DNA from 4 places in the Proteus vulgaris genome. Region 2 is predicted to be linked to each of the others. Evidence: predicted binding sites of a transcription regulator. Region 2 holds the regulator's gene; each other region holds the start of a gene.
What was found. The regulator CRP, encoded in region 2, controls carbon source genes, mostly activating them, when cyclic AMP is high. The targets are predictions, from matches to a motif close to ATGTGANNNNNNTCACAT.

Region 1: LW139_RS13845 (NupC/NupG family nucleoside CNT transporter) is a predicted target of CRP. The motif match lies at 2,261-2,278, and genes of this name have one in related genera.
Region 3: ompW (outer membrane protein OmpW) is a predicted target of CRP. The motif match lies at 1,868-1,885, and genes of this name have one in related genera.
Region 4: LW139_RS06090 (CidA/LrgA family protein) is a predicted target of CRP. The motif match lies at 2,815-2,832, and genes of this name have one in related genera.

The regions. Positions count from the first base shown of each region.
Region 1 covers NZ_CP090064.1:2,856,424-2,861,074, reverse strand. Annotated here, with positions in the region: gene zipA (cell division protein ZipA) at 1-25, shown strand, start outside; gene ligA (NAD-dependent DNA ligase LigA) at 83-2,110, shown strand; gene LW139_RS13845 (NupC/NupG family nucleoside CNT transporter) at 2,339-3,523, shown strand; gene LW139_RS13840 (DUF3820 family protein) at 3,687-3,902, shown strand; gene LW139_RS13835 (MarR family winged helix-turn-helix transcriptional regulator) at 3,905-4,345, opposite strand; gene LW139_RS13830 (SDR family NAD(P)-dependent oxidoreductase) at 4,526-4,651, shown strand, end outside.
Region 2 covers NZ_CP090064.1:4,042,340-4,046,990, forward strand. Annotated here, with positions in the region: gene LW139_RS19120 (hydrolase) at 1-255, shown strand, start outside; gene LW139_RS19125 (YheU family protein) at 252-473, shown strand; gene LW139_RS19130 (phosphoribulokinase) at 536-1,405, shown strand; gene LW139_RS19135 (OsmC family protein) at 1,494-1,901, opposite strand; gene crp (cAMP-activated global transcriptional regulator CRP) at 2,215-2,847, shown strand; gene argD (bifunctional acetylornithine/succinyldiaminopimelate transaminase) at 2,943-4,157, opposite strand; gene LW139_RS19150 (aminodeoxychorismate synthase component II) at 4,275-4,651, opposite strand, start outside.
Region 3 covers NZ_CP090064.1:1,985,007-1,989,657, reverse strand. Annotated here, with positions in the region: gene LW139_RS09810 (BON domain-containing protein) at 99-413, shown strand; gene ompW (outer membrane protein OmpW) at 1,083-1,718, opposite strand; gene LW139_RS09800 (YciC family protein) at 2,152-2,925, shown strand; gene LW139_RS09795 (SulP family inorganic anion transporter) at 3,046-4,651, opposite strand, start outside.
Region 4 covers NZ_CP090064.1:1,285,054-1,289,704, forward strand. Annotated here, with positions in the region: gene LW139_RS06075 (NAD-dependent malic enzyme) at 1-296, opposite strand, end outside; gene cdd (cytidine deaminase) at 510-1,394, opposite strand; gene LW139_RS06085 (CidB/LrgB family autolysis modulator) at 1,595-2,296, opposite strand; gene LW139_RS06090 (CidA/LrgA family protein) at 2,290-2,763, opposite strand; gene metG (methionine--tRNA ligase) at 2,898-4,651, opposite strand, start outside.

The DNA.
Region 1 (4,651 bases), 1.2 Mb from region 2:
CAGGACGCTGGATTTAAATCAATAGTTTCTATCTGTAAAAAAGCCCCCGCTTGCGGGGGTTTTTCTTCTTTGGTGATAAATCATGAATAAAAATACTCAACAAAAAATTGATAAACTTCGCGTTACCTTACGTCACCATGAATATCTTTATCATGTCATGGACGCGCCTGAAATACCTGATGCTGAATACGACCGCTTAATGAATGAGCTAAAAGCATTAGAAGCCCAACATCCTGAATTAATTACCTCGGATTCACCTACACAACGTGTTGGTGCATTACCACTCACTGCATTTGAGCAAGTGAGACATGAAATTCCAATGTTGTCTTTAGATAATGCTTTTGATGAAACCAGTTATCAGGCATTTGATAAGCGTTTGCGAGATCGTTTAAAAAATAGTGAAGAAATCACTTTTTGCTGTGAATTAAAACTTGATGGACTTGCAGTTAGCTTACTTTATGAAAATGGAGTTTTAGTACAAGCTGCAACGCGAGGGGATGGTACAACAGGAGAGAACATCACTGAAAACGTAAGAACCATTAAAGCTATTCCATTGCGTTTATATGGTGAAAATATTCCTGCACGTATTGAGATCCGTGGTGAAGTCTTTATGAATGAAAAAGGCTTTGAATATTTAAACGAAGAAGCTCGTCGCACAGGGGGAAAAGTATTTGCTAACCCTCGTAACGCAGCTGCGGGATCTTTACGACAACTTGATCCGCGTATCACAGCGAAACGCCCATTAACCTTTTTCTGTTATGGCGTTGGTGTACTCGAAGGTGGTGAGTTACCTACAAGCCACTATGCCCGTTTACAACTATTTAAAGAATGGGGATTACCTGTCAGTGATGCAGTAAAACTGTGTACTGGTAGTAAAGCCGTTCTTGAGTTTTATCATCATGTAGAAGAAATTCGCCCTAACTTAGGCTTTGATATCGATGGTGTCGTTATTAAGGTGGATGATATTGCGCTGCAAGAAGAGCTGGGTTTTGTCTCAAGGGCACCACGTTGGGCTATTGCTTATAAGTTCCAAGCTCAAGAGCAAATGACGATTATCAAAGATGTTGAATTCCAAGTAGGGCGTACTGGTGCAATTACCCCGGTTGCCCGTTTAGAGCCTGTGCAAGTTGCTGGTGTTGTCGTGAGTAATGCTACATTACACAATGCTGATGAAATCGAACGCTTGGGATTGCGTATTGGCGATACTGTGGTTATTCGTCGTGCGGGTGATGTTATTCCTCAGGTTGTTAGTGTGATTGAAGAGAAACGTCCTGCTGATGCACAAGAGATTATTTTTCCAACGCAATGCCCAATTTGCCAATCTGATATAGAGCGTATTGAAGGCGAAGCGGTAGCGCGTTGTACTGGGGGATTAATTTGTGGTGCACAACGTAAAGAAGCGCTTAAGCATTTTGTTTCTCGTCGTGCGATGGATGTTGATGGTATGGGCGATAAAATTATCGACCAATTGGTTGAAAAAGAGTATGTCAAAACACCAGCAGATCTTTTTCGTTTAGATGAGAAAATCTTGTCTGGTTTAGAGCGAATGGGTGAAAAATCAGCAAAAAAATTAATTGCTGCATTAGATAAATCAAAATCAACAACATTTGCGCGTTTTATTTATGCTCTTGGAATTAGAGAAGTTGGTGAAGCAACGGCAAGTGGATTAACCGCTCATTTTTCTACGCTTGAAGCATTACGAAATGCAGATGTTGAAGCACTAAAATCAGTCCCAGATGTGGGAGATATTGTGGCTAAGCACGTTGTGAATTTCTTCCAAGAAGAACACAATAAAATGGTTATTGATCAGCTAATTAATGACGCAGGCATTACATGGCAAGCACCAGTAATAGTCACTCATGAAGCGGGTGATAATCCTTTTGCTGGTAAAACCGTAGTGTTAACAGGCTCACTATCACAATTAACACGCGATGAAGCAAAAGATAGATTAGTGGCTTTAGGGGCAAAAGTGAGTGGAAGTGTCTCTAAAAAAACTGATATGGTGATTGCAGGTGAAGCGGCAGGTTCTAAGTTAGTGAAAGCTAACGAGTTAGGGATAGACGTTATTGATGAAGATGAAATGATAAGATTACTTGATCAATCTAAATAATCACTCTATTATTTAGTAAATGCTACTGAGAAACGCTCTCAGTAGCATTTTTCACTTAAGTGAAATTTACATTTAATGTTTCTTTAGTAACTTATAAAGTGTGATCAACCTATCTTATTTAATAAATAGTGTGTATGCGGTTTCATGATATTGTGACAATAGTCACATCCTAATGTTACGCGTTACATAAAATGCTCCTCAAGATTTATTTTTATTTTTGGAGCATGCATGTCTTCTATCATTCACTTCGTTTTAGCACTCGCCGTTATTGGCGCATTAGCATTCATTGCGAGTAATAATCGCAAAGGGATCCGTCTGCGTTATATCGTGCAGTTATTAGTTATTGAAATCGCATTAGCATGGTTCTTCCTCAACTCTGATGTTGGTGAAGGTTTTGTTCGTGGTTTTGCTGGATTATTTGATCACTTATTAGGTTACGCTGCCCAAGGTACTGAATTTGTATTCGGTGGCATGATGAAAGGTGGTTTAGCATTCTTCTTCCTGAATGTATTATGTCCAATTATCTTTATTTCTGCATTAATTGGTATTCTTCAACATATCAAAGTATTACCTTTCGTGATCCGCATTATCGGTACTGTGCTTTCTAAAGTGAATGGTATGGGGAAACTGGAATCATTCAACGCAGTTAGCTCATTAGTTCTTGGTCAATCAGAGAACTTTATTGCCTATAAAGATGTTTTAGGCAAAATGTCTCAGCGTCGTATGTACACCATGGCTGCAACAGCAATGTCGACAGTATCAATGTCAATTGTTGGTGCATACATGACAATGTTAGATCCAAAATACGTTGTTGCTGCTCTAGTACTGAATATGTTCAGTACCTTTATCGTCCTTTCTGTGATTAACCCATATTCTGTTGAGAATGAAGAAGATATTCAAATGGGTAATCTTCATGAAGGTCAAAGCTTCTTTGAAATGTTAGGGGAATACATTCTAGCTGGTTTCAAAGTTGCATTAATCGTAGCTGCAATGCTGATTGGTTTCATTGCTTTAATTGCTGCAGTGAATGCAATTTTCAGCATGATTTTTGGTATTAGCTTCCAAGATTGCTTAGGTTACGTTTTCTATCCATTAGCATGGGTAATTGGTGTACCAGAACAAGATGCATTACGTGTTGGTAGTGTGATGGCAACGAAATTAGTGTCTAACGAATTCGTTGCAATGGGTAGCTTACAAGATATCGCAGCCGATATTTCACCACGCTCAGTGGGTATTTTATCAGTATTCTTAGTTTCATTTGCTAACTTCTCTTCAATCGGAATTGTAGCAGGTGCGATTAAAGGTCTAAATGAAATGCAAGGTAACGTTGTTTCTCGTTTCGGTCTGAAATTACTGTTCGGTTCTACATTAGTGAGCTTCTTATCAGCGGCTATCGCAGGTTTGTTTGTTTAATCGCTCAAGATAAAACAGATAGCATGTGAATAAAATAACAATGTAAACCACATTACTTGTTCATCAGGTAATAAAAAATCAAGCAGTACCTTCGGGTACTGCTTTTTTTATCTTTAAATTACCCTATAATTGATCCTTTCCTTCGATAACAACGGTATAGAATATGCTAGAAAAACAGCATCTTATTGATATAGCAAACACACAAATGCCATTTGGTAAGTACAAGGGGCGAATGTTGGTTGATTTACCTGAAGAGTATTTATTATGGTTTGCTAAGAAAGGAGAGTTCCCTGAAGGAAAACTAGGGCAACTCATGGAGATGACCCTTGCAATTAAAATTGAAGGCTTAGAAGGACTATTAAAGCCCTTAAAGCGGTGATATTAATTATTATCTAGACCTGATTTTTCAGGTGCTAATGCGTTAATAATTTTCTGACTTAATTCAATAAATAATGTTTGTTCTCCCAATGTCAAACACTCACTTATTTTTTCAGCATTTTGTTTACGACCTAATGCTGCTCTTGCTAAAAAAGCGTGGCCATCATCAGTTAAATGGGTAATAAACTCACGTTTATCTTTTTCTGAACGATACTGTGCAATAAATCCTAAGGTTTTTAACCCTCGCATAAACTTCGATAAATTTTGTCTTGAAATCGCTAACGAATGACTTAATTGGGATGGGGTTAAATCACCTCGTAAGCGCAATAATTCTAAAACATCATATTGACCCCAAGTGACTTGTTCTGGGGTATAACGAGTGCGTTGCGCGACTAATGTGCATTGTAATAATGATAATGCATTTTCTAATTCACATTTTTCCATAAATACGTCATCTCATGAATAATATTAACTAAAGTTAATTTTATCAGGTCATCCCGCGTGAAGAAACTTTATATTGATTAACTAAAGTTAATCAAATATCATGATGTATAGTTAACTTTAGTTAATTACCTTCCGATTGTACGATAAAACGAGATGTCATTGTTAATAGGTGAAATAAAAATGAAAGATTATTTTAAGGATAAAGTGATTTTAGTCACTGGTGCAAGTACAGGTGTAGGTGAAGGTATTGCACAATTGCTATTTCAACGTGGTGCGACGGTTTTCATTACCGGTAGGCATTTAGAT
Region 2 (4,651 bases):
TATCGTCAATGTAGTGCTTTGCCTTTATTAAATAAAATAAAGAAAACGACACTGATCATTCACGCTAAAGATGATCCTTTTATGTCTGCGGATGTTATTCCTGATATCACAACACTACCCAATAATATTGAGTATCAACTTACTGAATTTGGCGGGCATGTAGGTTTTGTCAGTGGCAAGCTTTCTAAACCCGTGATGTGGCTTGAAAATCGGATACCTGACTGGTTATCCGCTTATTTGGAGAAAACCAAATGATAATACCTTGGAACGAACTTTCCTCAGAGACTCTAGACAATCTTATTGAAAGTTTCGTTTTACGAGAAGGCACCGATTATGGTATCCAAGAGAAAACGCTTGAACAAAAAGTCGCCGACGTAAAAAAACAACTTAAATCCGGTGAAGCCGTATTAGTTTGGTCAGAACTTCATGAAAGCGTCAATATTATGCCTGCATCGCAATTTCGCTCTGATTAATCACTCCAGAGCGAAATATCGCCACCAATAAGGGCTAACCTTATTTTGCAAAAGGATAACCTATGTCAGTCAAACATCCTATCATCGCGGTTACTGGCTCAAGTGGAGCAGGAACGACTACCACGAGCCAAGCTTTTCGTAAGATATTCCAGCAACTTAATGCACATTCTGCTTTAATTGATGGGGATAGTTTTCATCGTTATACTCGCCCTGAAATGGACATGGCGATAAGAAAAGCCAAAGAACAAGGGCGACATATTAGCTATTTTGGCCCTGAAGCAAATGATTTTAGCCTACTGAGTTCCACATTCAGCCATTATAGTGAAACAGGACAAGGCCAATCACGTAAATATTTGCACTCTTATGATGAAGCAACGCCCTACAACCAATTACCAGGGACTTTTACACCATGGGAATCATTACCCAATAATACCGATGTACTCTTTTATGAAGGATTACACGGAGGTGTTGTCACTGATGAACACGATGTCGCACAGCATGTTGATTTACTAGTGGGTGTAGTTCCTATCGTTAACCTTGAGTGGATACAAAAACTTATCCGAGACACAACCGAACGGGGCCACTCACAAGAAGCCGTAAGAGATTCAGTGGTGCGTTCTATGGATGATTATATTAACTATATCATTCCGCAATTTTCGCGTACTCACATCAACTTTCAACGAGTCCCTACTGTCGATACATCAAACCCATTCTCAGCTAAAGCTATCCCAACTCTTGATGAAAGTTTTATTGTTATTCGCTTTAGAGGCTTAACGGATATTGATTTTCCTTATTTACTGGCAATGTTGCATGGCTCATTTATGTCAACAATAAATACAATTGTGGTGCCTGGTGGAAAATTAGGATTAGCGATGGAGTTAATTATGGCGCCATTAGTCAAAAAATTATTAAATGGCGAAAAGATCAGTTAACAAAAATAAAATCTATTTTTATAAAAATAATATCCCCTTTATTAAGGGATATTATTTCTAAATTAAACTTTATTTTAAAATATCAAATTTATTCAGCGTCTTTTATTTCGAATGAATGTGTAATATTAGCTGCTTTTCCTAACATTAAAGAGACGGAACAATATTTTTCTGCAGATAATTGAACTGCTCGTTCAACAATTTTATCTGTGAGTTCTTTACCTGAAACAATAAAATGTAAATTGATATCAGTAAATAAACGTGGAGCTTCTTCACGACGCTCTGATGTTAATTTCACTTCACAATCAGTGACTTGATGTCGCCCTTTGCGTAAAATACTAACGACATCAATCGCACTGCATCCACCCGCAGCAATTAAGACCATTTCCATTGGGCTTGGTGCTTTATCGCCAGAGTTCCCATCCATCATTATTTGATGACCTGATGAAGACTCACCAACAAAAGATAAATCTTCAACCCACTTAACTCGTGCTTCCATTTATTTTCCCCCTAAACATGACAGAAACTAAAAGAGTACATTCTCATAATTCAACTAGCAATTAGCAAATAGGTTTATTATGCTGACTGCGTAAAACGAGACTTAATGCACTAATTGTGTTAAAAACAATATCTGCTTGATGATAGTGGTTAAGATCAATGCATTATTTTCTCATTTATTATAATCTACTCCATATTAACTTACCGTGTTCTCAGGAAGTTAATAGGTCAAGATAGGATTTTTAAGCACGCTGTCTCAAAAGGGAGTCTATCCGTTTTGAATGGCTGCATTTAACGTACAGAGGATAACGCGAATGGTTCTCGGCAAGCCGCAAACAGACCCGACTCTTGAATGGTTTTTGTCACACTGCCATATTCACAAATATCCATCCAAGAGCACGCTGATCCACCAAGGTGAGAAAGCGGAAACACTTTATTATATTGTTAAAGGTTCCGTGGCTGTTCTTATTAAAGATGAAGAAGGGAAAGAAATGATCCTCTCCTACCTGAATCAGGGCGATTTCATCGGTGAACTTGGATTATTTGAAGAAGATCAAGAACGTAGTGCATGGGTTAGAGCAAAAACAGCCTGTGAAGTAGCAGAAATTTCCTATAAAAAATTCCGCCAATTAATTCAGGTCAACCCTGATATTCTGATGCGCCTGTCAGCTCAAATGGCGAACAGATTACAAACCACATCAGAAAAAGTAGGTAACCTTGCTTTCCTTGATGTAACAGGTCGTATTGCACAAACCTTACTAAACTTAGCAAAACAACCCGATGCTATGACGCATCCTGATGGCATGCAAATTAAAATTACACGTCAGGAAATCGGTCAAATTGTTGGTTGTTCACGCGAAACTGTAGGCCGTATTCTTAAAATGCTAGAAGATCAAAACCTGATCTCTGCACACGGTAAAACAATCGTCGTTTACGGGACTCGCTAAGTTTCCCTGCCCGAACAAACAATAGCCCGATACAAAGGGCTATTGATAAAAAATCTGTATAAACCCCATTCTTGTGATGGGGTTTATAATAAGGACTACTCTTTTACAAACTCCGCAATAGCTGCTTTTAATGCCGCCATTCCTTCTTGTAATTCTTCTTGGGTAATAATTAATGATGGCGTAAAACGCATAACATCAGCCCCTGCATTTAACATCATTAACCCATGTTTTGCAGCTAACCCTAATAGTATTTTCGCTTTGCCTTCATATTGTGGTGCAAGTTGTGCACCAATCAATAATCCTTGCCCACGGATTTGCGAAAAGACGTTGTAGGTTTGGTTTATTGCCGTGAGCTCGTCTACAATCCACTGATAGCGCTTTTCTACACCCTCAAGTACCTCTGGTGTATTGATTAAATCAAATGCAACATTACCCACTGCACACGCTAATGGATTACCACCATAAGTTGTACCATGAGTTCCTACTCCCATTACCGACGCTATCTCTTGTGTCGTTAACATCGCACTGAGTGGAAAACCACTTCCTAGCGCCTTTGCCGTAGTAATAATATCGGGAGTTACATCGTAATTCATATAAGCAAAAAGCTTACCTGTACGCCCCATACCCGTTTGTACCTCATCAAGAACAAGTAATGCTTGATGTTTATCGCACAACTCACGTAGCCCCCTCATAAATTCAGGAGTAGCAGCTGTTACACCGCCTTCACCTTGTACTGGTTCTAGTACAACGGCACATGTATGATCATCAATAACCGCTTTCACGGCATCTAAATCATTAAAAGGAACGTGTACGATATCGGCAGGTTTTGGGCCAAACCCATCTGCATATTTAGGCTGTCCTCCTACAGATACAGTGAACAGAGTTCGACCATGGAAGGCATGGTGAAAAGCAATAATTTTGGTTTTATAAGGACTATGACGAGTGATCGCATAATGGCGAGCTAATTTAAATGCAGCTTCATTCGCTTCAGCGCCTGAATTAGCAAAAAAGACACGCTCTGCAAATGTATTATCAATTAATTTTTGTGCTAAACGCAGTGCAGGCTCATTTGTAAAAATATTACTCACATGCCAGAGTTGCTCACTTTGTTCTTTCAATGCTTGATTCAGTGCAGGATGAGCATGTCCTAATGCCAATACAGCAATACCACCAGCAAAATCAATATAAGATTTTCCTTGCTGATCCCAAACTCGACTTCCCACCCCTTTAACAGGAATAAATTCTGCGGGTGAATAAATTGGCAACATTACTTGATCGTAAGTTGCCCGGTTGATGCTTTGCTTTGTCATTACCCCACCTGATCGTTATTCATCTTCAATGTGAAAATATAATCACTAAATATGAATAAAAAATCAAATGTGGTTTTGTATAAAAAGGCGTTATTTCGCTATTTAAATACTATCTTATTAATATTTAAGAAAATTATTTAATAACTCATGCCCTTGTTCACTTAAAATACTTTCTGGGTGAAATTGAACCCCTTCAATTGGAAGTGTACGATGGCGAATTCCCATAATTTCATCAACATTTCCATCATGTTGGCTCCATGCCGTTACTTCAAAAGGCACAGGTAACGTCGTAGCATCTATCACTAAAGAGTGATAGCGCGTTACACTTAAAGGACGATTAAGTCCTTTAAAAACGCCTTGTTGGTTATGATGTATCAATGAATTTTTACCATGCATAACTTCTCGTGCTCTAATAACAGATGCACCAAAAGCTTGCCCTATTGCTTGATGTCCAAGACAAACGCCAAGAATAGGAATTTCACCTGCAAACCGCT
Region 3 (4,651 bases), 2.1 Mb from region 2:
TTGGCAATATTTTATTTTTTGCACATACTTTATAAAGTGCTTTATATTTTCTTTTCAGAAATACTCAATCAATTACGCAATGTATAAGGAGTTTGATAATGAAACTATGGGCAAAAATCTCTGCTGTCATGGCGGCATTACTGATGGCATTTACGTTGTCTGCATGTTCTCCAACTGCAACGTCAGAAGGTACTGGGGGTTATTTTGATGACTCCGTGATCACCACCAAAGTTAAAACAGCACTAATCGGTGAAAAAAATCTTAATTCAACACAAATTAGCGTTGAAACTTTTAAAGGTAAAGTTCAATTAAGTGGTTTCGTTTCTTCTCAAGCGGATGCTAATCGTGCCATTGAAACAACACGCAAAGTTACAGGCGTAAAAGGCGTTATCAACTCTATGGTTGTTCGCTGATCCCTTTTTTATTCTAGTCTTTCTTTAGCTTTACGTTTAGACCACTTCGGTGGTCTTTTTTCGTTTATAAGTTTATGTTTATTTGTAGCGATTATCATAATTCAGATCAAATTTTGCAAAAAACTAAAATTAATCAAAAATAGCCTGCTTTTGTCGAGCTTTAAAAATAGCTCACAAAAAGAGCAAAACAAAAGAATTGCTAATCATTTTTCATTCAAAAACCAACCGCTTTGTTATTATCAGTGTGAGACCTTGCTAATCCTTTTTATTTCTCTATAGATTTTATCTATCCATTGATAGATAACGCACTTTTACTAAAATTAAATATAAAGATGTATTTTAAATGCATCTATAAAATACCCAATTTTATCAATTACAATGCTATTTATTATTAATAAATAGAAATAAATAATTTTTAATTTATTTATATCCAAGCATTAAGATGTATATTAAATACAACTTAGAAGATATTTAAATATAAAATGTTCCATTTTAAATACACCTTTATTTATTTAACATTATTTAAAAATGACTCTTATTTTAAGTATTAACAATAAAATGATATCTTTTGATAATCTAAAAATGAGTGTTGTCTGTGAATTTAAAACATAAAAAAGCGAAGATAATCTTCGCTTTTCATTATGAGATATTCTTTTAAAGAAAGAATAATTAGAAACGGTAGCCCACACCAAACATAAATACAAATGGGTCTAAACGTGTACTGATTGATTGTCTATCATCACCCGCTTTAAATTTAACATCCGTTTCGATATTCATCCACCAAACAGACGCATTCAACATCCAGTTTTTATCGAGGTTATAATCTAAACCAGCTTGTGCTGCAAAGCCCCATGAATCCTTGAGGTCTAAGTCAGATAAACCAGCATCTTTACCCGCTGAATTGAATTTTTCATCAAAGAAAGTAGTAAAGTTAAGACCTGCACCTAAATAAGGACGTAATTTATCTTCACCATTACCAAAGTAATATTGTGCCATTAATGTTGGTGGTAAATGTTTAACTGTCGCAATTTCACCAAAGTTTGTTAATGATACTTTGTGCTCAAAAGGAGTCGCTGCTAATAATTCAACACCAATATTATCAGTGATCATATACCCGAAAGTTAAACCTAATTGGGTATTATTATTAGCTTCAAAATGACCAATATCTAATACATTATCAGAGCCTGCATTAGGACGAACAGTTGCAGTACCTGCACGGAATAAGAAATCACCCGCTTGGTGAGCGAAAGAAATAGAAGGCGCAAGAGTTGCAGCCGCTAAAATAAGCGCAGAAAGTTTTTTCATTATTTAACCCATTCCTGTAATAAGTAAAATCTCCGCTAAAAATATAACCATTTATTGATAATTATGATCTAATACCGATCACAACTTTGGAATTATTTTTGCAGAAAGTGTTATTTCTCTTTTTATTATTTATCAATATGATTATTTATAATTGATCCACATCAAATTACCCATTAATACAATTTTTTCTTATAATTAAATTTATTATTAGTAATATTTTTTGAATAAAAAATATCCTAAAAAGACACATTTAAAAATAAGGTTATTTTTATGTTAAAATAATGTTTGGTTTAATTTAAATAATGAGTGTGCAGTGACTATCAAGATCAAGAAATAAGCTTAATAAGCGGTTTGATAGAAAATATCCCTTTTTGCTGTTGTAAAAGGTACAATAGCGCGCATTGACACAGTCTATTTTTATAGGAGCAGTTTCATGCCTACCACGGCACGCACAATCTATCGAGACAGTCTTAATTTTTATAAGAATGAACGACGTAGTATTGTTACCCTTTCCGCTATCCTTGCTGTTGTTTTAGCAATAGTTCATGTCTTAATTGGCCCTAATCCTCAAGAATACCAATTGATGATTGAATTTGTGGCTAATTTTAAAAATACACAACTTTCTTCTGCTTCTCCTGCCGAGTTAGAAGCAATGTCAAACAGTGTCGTGGGTGTTGCCAAAAAAGTATTATCACTGTATGCATTCGAAACATTACAGCAAAGCATCTTGGTTCTCACCTTATTGATGTTCGCTATGGCAATCTCTGCAGGTCATAATGTCACCTTAGGGCAAACATTTAACGCCTGCTTACCTCGCTTACCAAAAATGTTTTTACTGATTGTCCTGTGCTCTATTTTAATTAGCGCTGGTTTTATGGTGATGATTATTCCTGGCATCATTTTGCTCATTGGTTTTGCATTAGCCCCCGTTGTTTTAGTGCGCCAACAAAATATGGGAAGTGCAATACGTTTAGGTTGGAAAATTGGATTTAGTGAATCAGGATCACTTATTCCTGCATTAGGCATTTGGATCTTATTGCAGTTTGGTATTGGTTTTGTAAGTAATCTTACAATTCAACTACCTGATCTTGTCCATAATTTCTTATTCTATCTTTTGAAAAATATGGCTTCAGCGTGGATGATTATTTACCTATTTCGTTTGTTTATGTTGGTTGAAAACAAATACACAACACAACAAACTCGCTAATTTGTTCAAAGCATAGCTATCTACAAAATTTACCGATAAAAAATCCCGTGTATAAGCTAACAACTTATCACGGGATTTTACTTTGTATTCATCACCACTGGTAAAACTTAACCAAAATGCTTAATGTGTTGATGCATGGCTCTCTATTGGCACTTCTAATATCGAGTCTTCGCTATTCTCAGCTTCTTGCTTTAATGCCTCTTTTCTTGCTTCTTTTTGCTTCTCTTTAATTTGTTGTCGGCTTTGATAAAGTCGGATCACAAAATAAAGATCGGGAGCAATAATCAAATCATCTTCATTGAGTGAAATCTTATTACGTTCAATCCAACGATTTAATTCTGTTCTGCGCCCAGCTAAAACTAATTTAACGCCTTTTATTCGCAATTCTCGTATTAGTTCATCAATAGCAGCAAACACACTGACATCGTCATAGGTAAAGCTTACAGCTGCATCTACCGCTAACCATGCTGGTCGTTGAGGTGCATTATCAACAAGTTGGAGTACCCGTTTTTTAAAATAACCCACATTAAAATAAGTCAGTGGTGAATTAAACCGATACATCATTAAGCCATCAATAGGCTCAATGCCATTATCTTTATTCATTGAGTGAACCATACCCTGTTCATCAACACCCAATAATTGATCGCTTGGACGAAAAACAATACGTAAAAATTGTAACAAACCTAATAAAACGGCAAAACCGATACCATTAATTAGCCCTGCCAATAACACAGCTAATAAGGTGAATGATGCCAAGGTAAATGCTTGTTTATTACGTTTACGATAAGACCAAATATGACGAATACTTAGTAAAGACCATGAAGAAACAATCAAGACTATGCCTAATGAAGATAATGGAATATAGGCGAGAAAATCAGTCATAAATAATAGTACTAGCAGAATAACCAGTGCTGCGATAATAGAAACTAACTGCGTTTTCCCACCAACAGAGTCATTGACTGCAGTACGACTACTTGCCGCACTAACCGCAAATCCTTGAGAAAGCGCTGCCGCAATATTGGCAATACCTAACGCTTTTAACTCTTGATCTGCATCGACATCATAACCGTTCTTACTGGCAAAACTGCGGGCCGTCATCATAAAACTCACGAAGCTAATAACTGCCAAGTTTATAGATGGAACTAACAATTCTCTCAAGACACCAGGATGGAATCCCGTCATAGATACAACAGGTAAAAACAGATCAACATTTCCTGCATCTTTATCTACGATAGCAATACCAAAGCTTGCTAAATCAAATTGCCAACTTAAATACGTCATCACGACCATCGCAATTAAAGGGGCTGGCCATCGACTACGAAAATAACGAATGCCTAATAAGAGTGCTAATGTTATTGCAGACATTAACACTGTGGGTAAATGCGCATCCATTAATCGAAATGGAACTTCAATTAATTTTTCAATTAGGTGATCGGGGGAAGTATCAAAACCAAATACTTTGCTGATTTGCCCAACCATAATGGTGATCGCGACACCATTTAAAAGTCCTTGTAAAATAGGTCGAGATAGAAAATCAGTAAAAGCCCCTAACCGAAAATGGCTGGCTAAAATACACCAAAATCCCGTCATTGCCGTCATAATAATTGCAAGTTGCCATCTAGCATTCTCGTCACCAGCAGATAATGGAATAACAACGGCAGCAATAACAGCACAAGTTGCGGCATCAGGCCCTGTAATTAACTGCCGCGATGTGCCAAATAACGCA
Region 4 (4,651 bases), 1.6 Mb from region 2:
ATTTCAGTAAGGTGAGATTCCAATAAACGGTAAAACAGAGTTTCATTGGTGTCTTGGATGTTTCTTAGGTAAATATGTTTGTCGTTATCGTTTTTGAAATCAAGATATTGGCGATAAGCGCGTTCAACCTGCTCTTCAATGGTTTCAACTGCTTCAGGCAGTAAACCATGTAAGTTAAAGGTGCTGCGTTCTTCTTCGCTGAAAGCACTACCTTTATTTAACAGGGGAAATTCAAGCAGGATTGGGCCTGCATACGGGATGTAGAGAGGGCGTTTACTTTCGTGTTCCAGTTCCATGAAAAATACTCTTGTAAGGCAGTTAGTCACATGACAATAGTAGATCCTACAAAATAATAAAAATATGTACAGCTTATGTTATTTTTTTATGATTTTTATGCTTAGAAATGAGAGATAGATACAGTTGTTACAACTTTTTCTGGTAAGCACCAGCAAAATTTACATGCTGATGCTTTTTTAGGAGAGATTTTTAGAGGAATAAGTTAAAACTTTTTACAAAGTGATGCGTTGCATCTGGCGACAACCTAAAGCCGTTAATGTGGCTTGAGTTGCATCCCATTGCGTTAAAATTGTTTCTGCTTTTTCAATTAAGACCGCAGATTCAATTTCCATCACACTCTCACCCGCCATATTTAATAAAATTAATGCGGCTTGTAATGGTGGTAAGCTTGGGTTAAATGCGGCATTTTCTGCGTAGCTACCTTGGAAAATTTTGCCATTTTTCATTTGAACAGCAATTCCGCTGTGAGACTCACTATAAGGTGCATGGCTACGATTGGCGGCTTGTAGCGCCTGTTGTGCTAATTCACTAGGGTTATCAATTTTGTAACTGTGATTAACTTTATCCATTAATAAAGAAGTGATATTGAGATCCTTCGGACCAAAGCTATCAGGTAAATAATCCCCCAATGTCGCTACTTTTCTACCAGGTAATTGGATCTGAATATGGGTGCCACTGTTGAGTTCATTCATAAACTGGCGACAATGACCACAAGGTGTATAGTTAACGGTGATTGAAATTAAGCGAGATTCACCACGTAGCCATGCATGAGTTACCGCACTTTGTTCGGCATGGACTGTTTGTTGTAATGGTGCGCCAGCAAATTCCATATTGGCACCGAAGTAGAGATTACCACTTTCACCACGCGCAACTGCACCTACTTTGAAGTTAGAGATAGGTGCAACAGCACAAGCTGCAGCAACCGGTAAAAGTGCGAGGGCTAAGGCATCATCATTACATTGTAACTGTGTTTTTATGGCGTTGACCTGCTCTGCCGTAAACATTGCAGGGAATTCATCCTGCTCAAGATAAGGAGCAAGTGCGTGTTGTAACTGAGGGGATAAATCTGACCAAACTGCCTGAAAACGAGTATGCATACATGAGTCTCCCATTAATCTTTCTGTATTATAAGATTCTAGGCATCTTTACCCATTCTTATATGTGATGAAAATCATATTTTCAATGAAACAATTGCAACAAATTCATTAATTGAGAGATGTATCTCAAATTTATAGTAAAAATCCCCGAAATAAATTTAATTAAATCGGGGATTTAAGAATGGAGAGTAAGAAAGATATCAACTATAAAGATGCAAAATAATAGGGAAGATAAATGGAGCAAGTAAAGAGGTAATAATCCCGCAGGTCATTAATGCTAATGAACTGTAAGCACCTTCGATATAATCCACTTCAGCAGCTCTTGCTGTTCCCACTGCATGTGAAACGGTTCCCATCGCTAGACCCCGAGAGGCGTGAGTTGGAATTCGCAATATCTTGAATAGAGTGTGACCAAAAATGGCACCTAAAATACCTACTGCAATAACACATGCAGCACTGATTGCAGGAATACCACCTATGGAGTCTGCAACTGCCATTGCGATAGGTGTTGTGACTGATTTAGGTAAGACTGATGCGGCAATTTCTGGGGTTGCGCCCGCCCATAAGGCAATCGCAGTACCACTGACCATGGCTGCAACACTACCAATAAAGCAAATGCTTATCAGTGATTTCCACTGTGCGCGAATTTGGTGTAATTGCTGATAAAGCGGGATAGCTAAAGCAACAACGGCAGGTTGTAATAAATCATTTAAAATACGACTACCGGCAAAATAGTGTTCGTAAGGAGTGTGTGTAATTAACAGGATAGGAATAATAACCGCAATACCAATAAGTAAAGGGTTCAATATAGGTAATTTATAACGAGCAGCAAGTTTACGTGATAAATAAAAGATAATTATGGTTAAAGGAAGTGACCACCATATATTCATTAACACTAACATTTTTTCTTCTCACTTAATGCTTTATCATCATCTTTTTCTTTTGTTTCAATAACATCTTCAACTAGATCTGGTTTTGAACCTACGATAATACGCTCACGATGGACATAATGTGAACAGTAAGCAACCAGTGCCATAACACCAAAGGTACTGACTACACAGGCTAAAACGATAGGGAAGAGCTGCTGACTAAGTAAATCATAATAATTCATTACGGCTACCCCGATAGGGATAAACAGCAATGACATGTTTTTTAGCAGGATATTGGCGCCAGGTTTAACCCAACGTAACGGAATAAGCTGGAAAGCAAGTAAACCAAAAAGGATCAATAAGCCAACAATACTACCAGGAACCGCGAAGGGTAGAAGGGCTGAAATAAGATTACCTGCAAAAAGACAAAGATAAAGAACCAAAAAAGATCGTAGATAATGCCAAAGTGTAATCTGCAATCGTGCCCGTTTAGATTTCATAAGTAAGTGTCCCAAATCAACTAACAGAATTATCATACACCGATTTTGAAAGTGTGCTATGGATCACAATAAAAAAAGAGCGGGGCTCTAATAGAACCCCGCCATTTATTTATTTGGCAAATGAATCTTGGTTGTTATTTCACTTGTTGACCCGGTTTTGCACCAGAATCTGGGCTGAGTAAGAAGATATCTTTATCGCCAGGGCCTGCTGCCATTACCATGCCTTCTGAAATACCAAAACGCATTTTACGAGGTGCTAAATTTGCCACCATTACCGTTAAGCGACCTTCTAACACTTTAGGATCTGGGTATGCCGTACGAATACCTGAGAATACTTGGCGAGTTTCACCACCTAAGTCCAAAATTAATTTCAGTAGTTTGTCTGAGCCTTCAACAAAATCGGCTTGTTTAATTTCAGCAATACGCATATCGATTTTTGCAAAATCATCAAAGTTGATGGTTTCTTGGATCGGTGAATCAGCTAATGGGCCTGTGACTTCTTTTACAGGTGCAATGGTGCTTTTTGATGCTTCAACCATTGCATTGGCTTTATCCATTTCAATGCGGTTAAACAATGCTTTGAATTTAGTGATCTCTTGGCCTAACAGTGGTTGTTCAAGTGCATCCCATGTTAATTGGGTTTGTAAAAATGCTTCTGAACGTTCTGTCAGTGAAGGTAAAACTGGTTTCAGGTACGTCATCAGTATGCGGAATAAGTTAATTCCCATAGTACAGATTGCTTGTAACTGAGCATCTTGACCTTCTTGTTTAGCCACTACCCAAGGTGCTTTTTCGTCAATATAACGGTTAGCTTCATCAGCTAATGCCATAATTTCGCGAACAGCTTTACCAAATTCACGATTTTCGAATGACTGTGCGATAGTTTCTTGCATATCAACAAAGTGTTGATAAAGTTTAGCATCATCTAAAGAATCCGCTAATTTGCCATCAAATCGCTTGCTGATGAAACCTGCTGTACGCGATGCAAGGTTAACGACTTTATTAACAATGTCACTGTTAACACGTTGAACAAAGTCTTCTAAGTTTAGGTCAATATCGTCAATGCGTGATGAAAGTTTTGCTGCATAGTAATAACGCAGGCAATCAGCATCAAAATGATCAAGATAAGCACGAGCTGTAATAAAGGTGCCTCGAGATTTAGACATCTTGGCGCCATTTACAGTGACATAACCGTGAACAAACAGGTTTGTCGGCTTGCGATATTCACTGCCTTCTAACATAGCTGGCCAGAATAAGCTGTGGAAATAGACGATATCTTTACCAATAAAGTGATAAAGGTCAGCTTTGCTGTCTTTATTCCAAAACTCATCAAAACTTAAATCACCTCGTTTTTCACATAAGTTTAAGAATGAACTCATGTAGCCAATCGGTGCATCTAGCCATACATAGAAATATTTACCCGGTGCATCTGGAATTTCGAAACCGAAATAAGGCGCATCACGAGTGATATCCCATTGTTGTAAACCACTGTCGAACCATTCTTGCATTTTATTCGCAACTTGTTCTTGCAGTGCGCCTGAGCGGATCCATGCTTGTAGCATGTTACTAAATGCAGGTAAGTCAAAGAAGTAGTGTTCTGTTTCGCGCATTACAGGTGTTGATCCTGAAACGACAGAGCGTGGATTAATTAATTCTGTTGGGCTGTATGTTGAGCCGCATACTTCACAGTTATCACCGTATTGGTCTTGTGCTTTACATTTAGGGCACGTGCCTTTTACAAAACGGTCAGGTAGGAACATGCCTTTTTCTTCATCATAAAGCTGAGAAATTGTTTTGCTTTTGATGTGACCATTTTTCTTCAGTGCTAGATAAATTTTTGTCGATAATTCGCGACTTTCTTCACTGTGTGTAGAGTGATAATTATCAT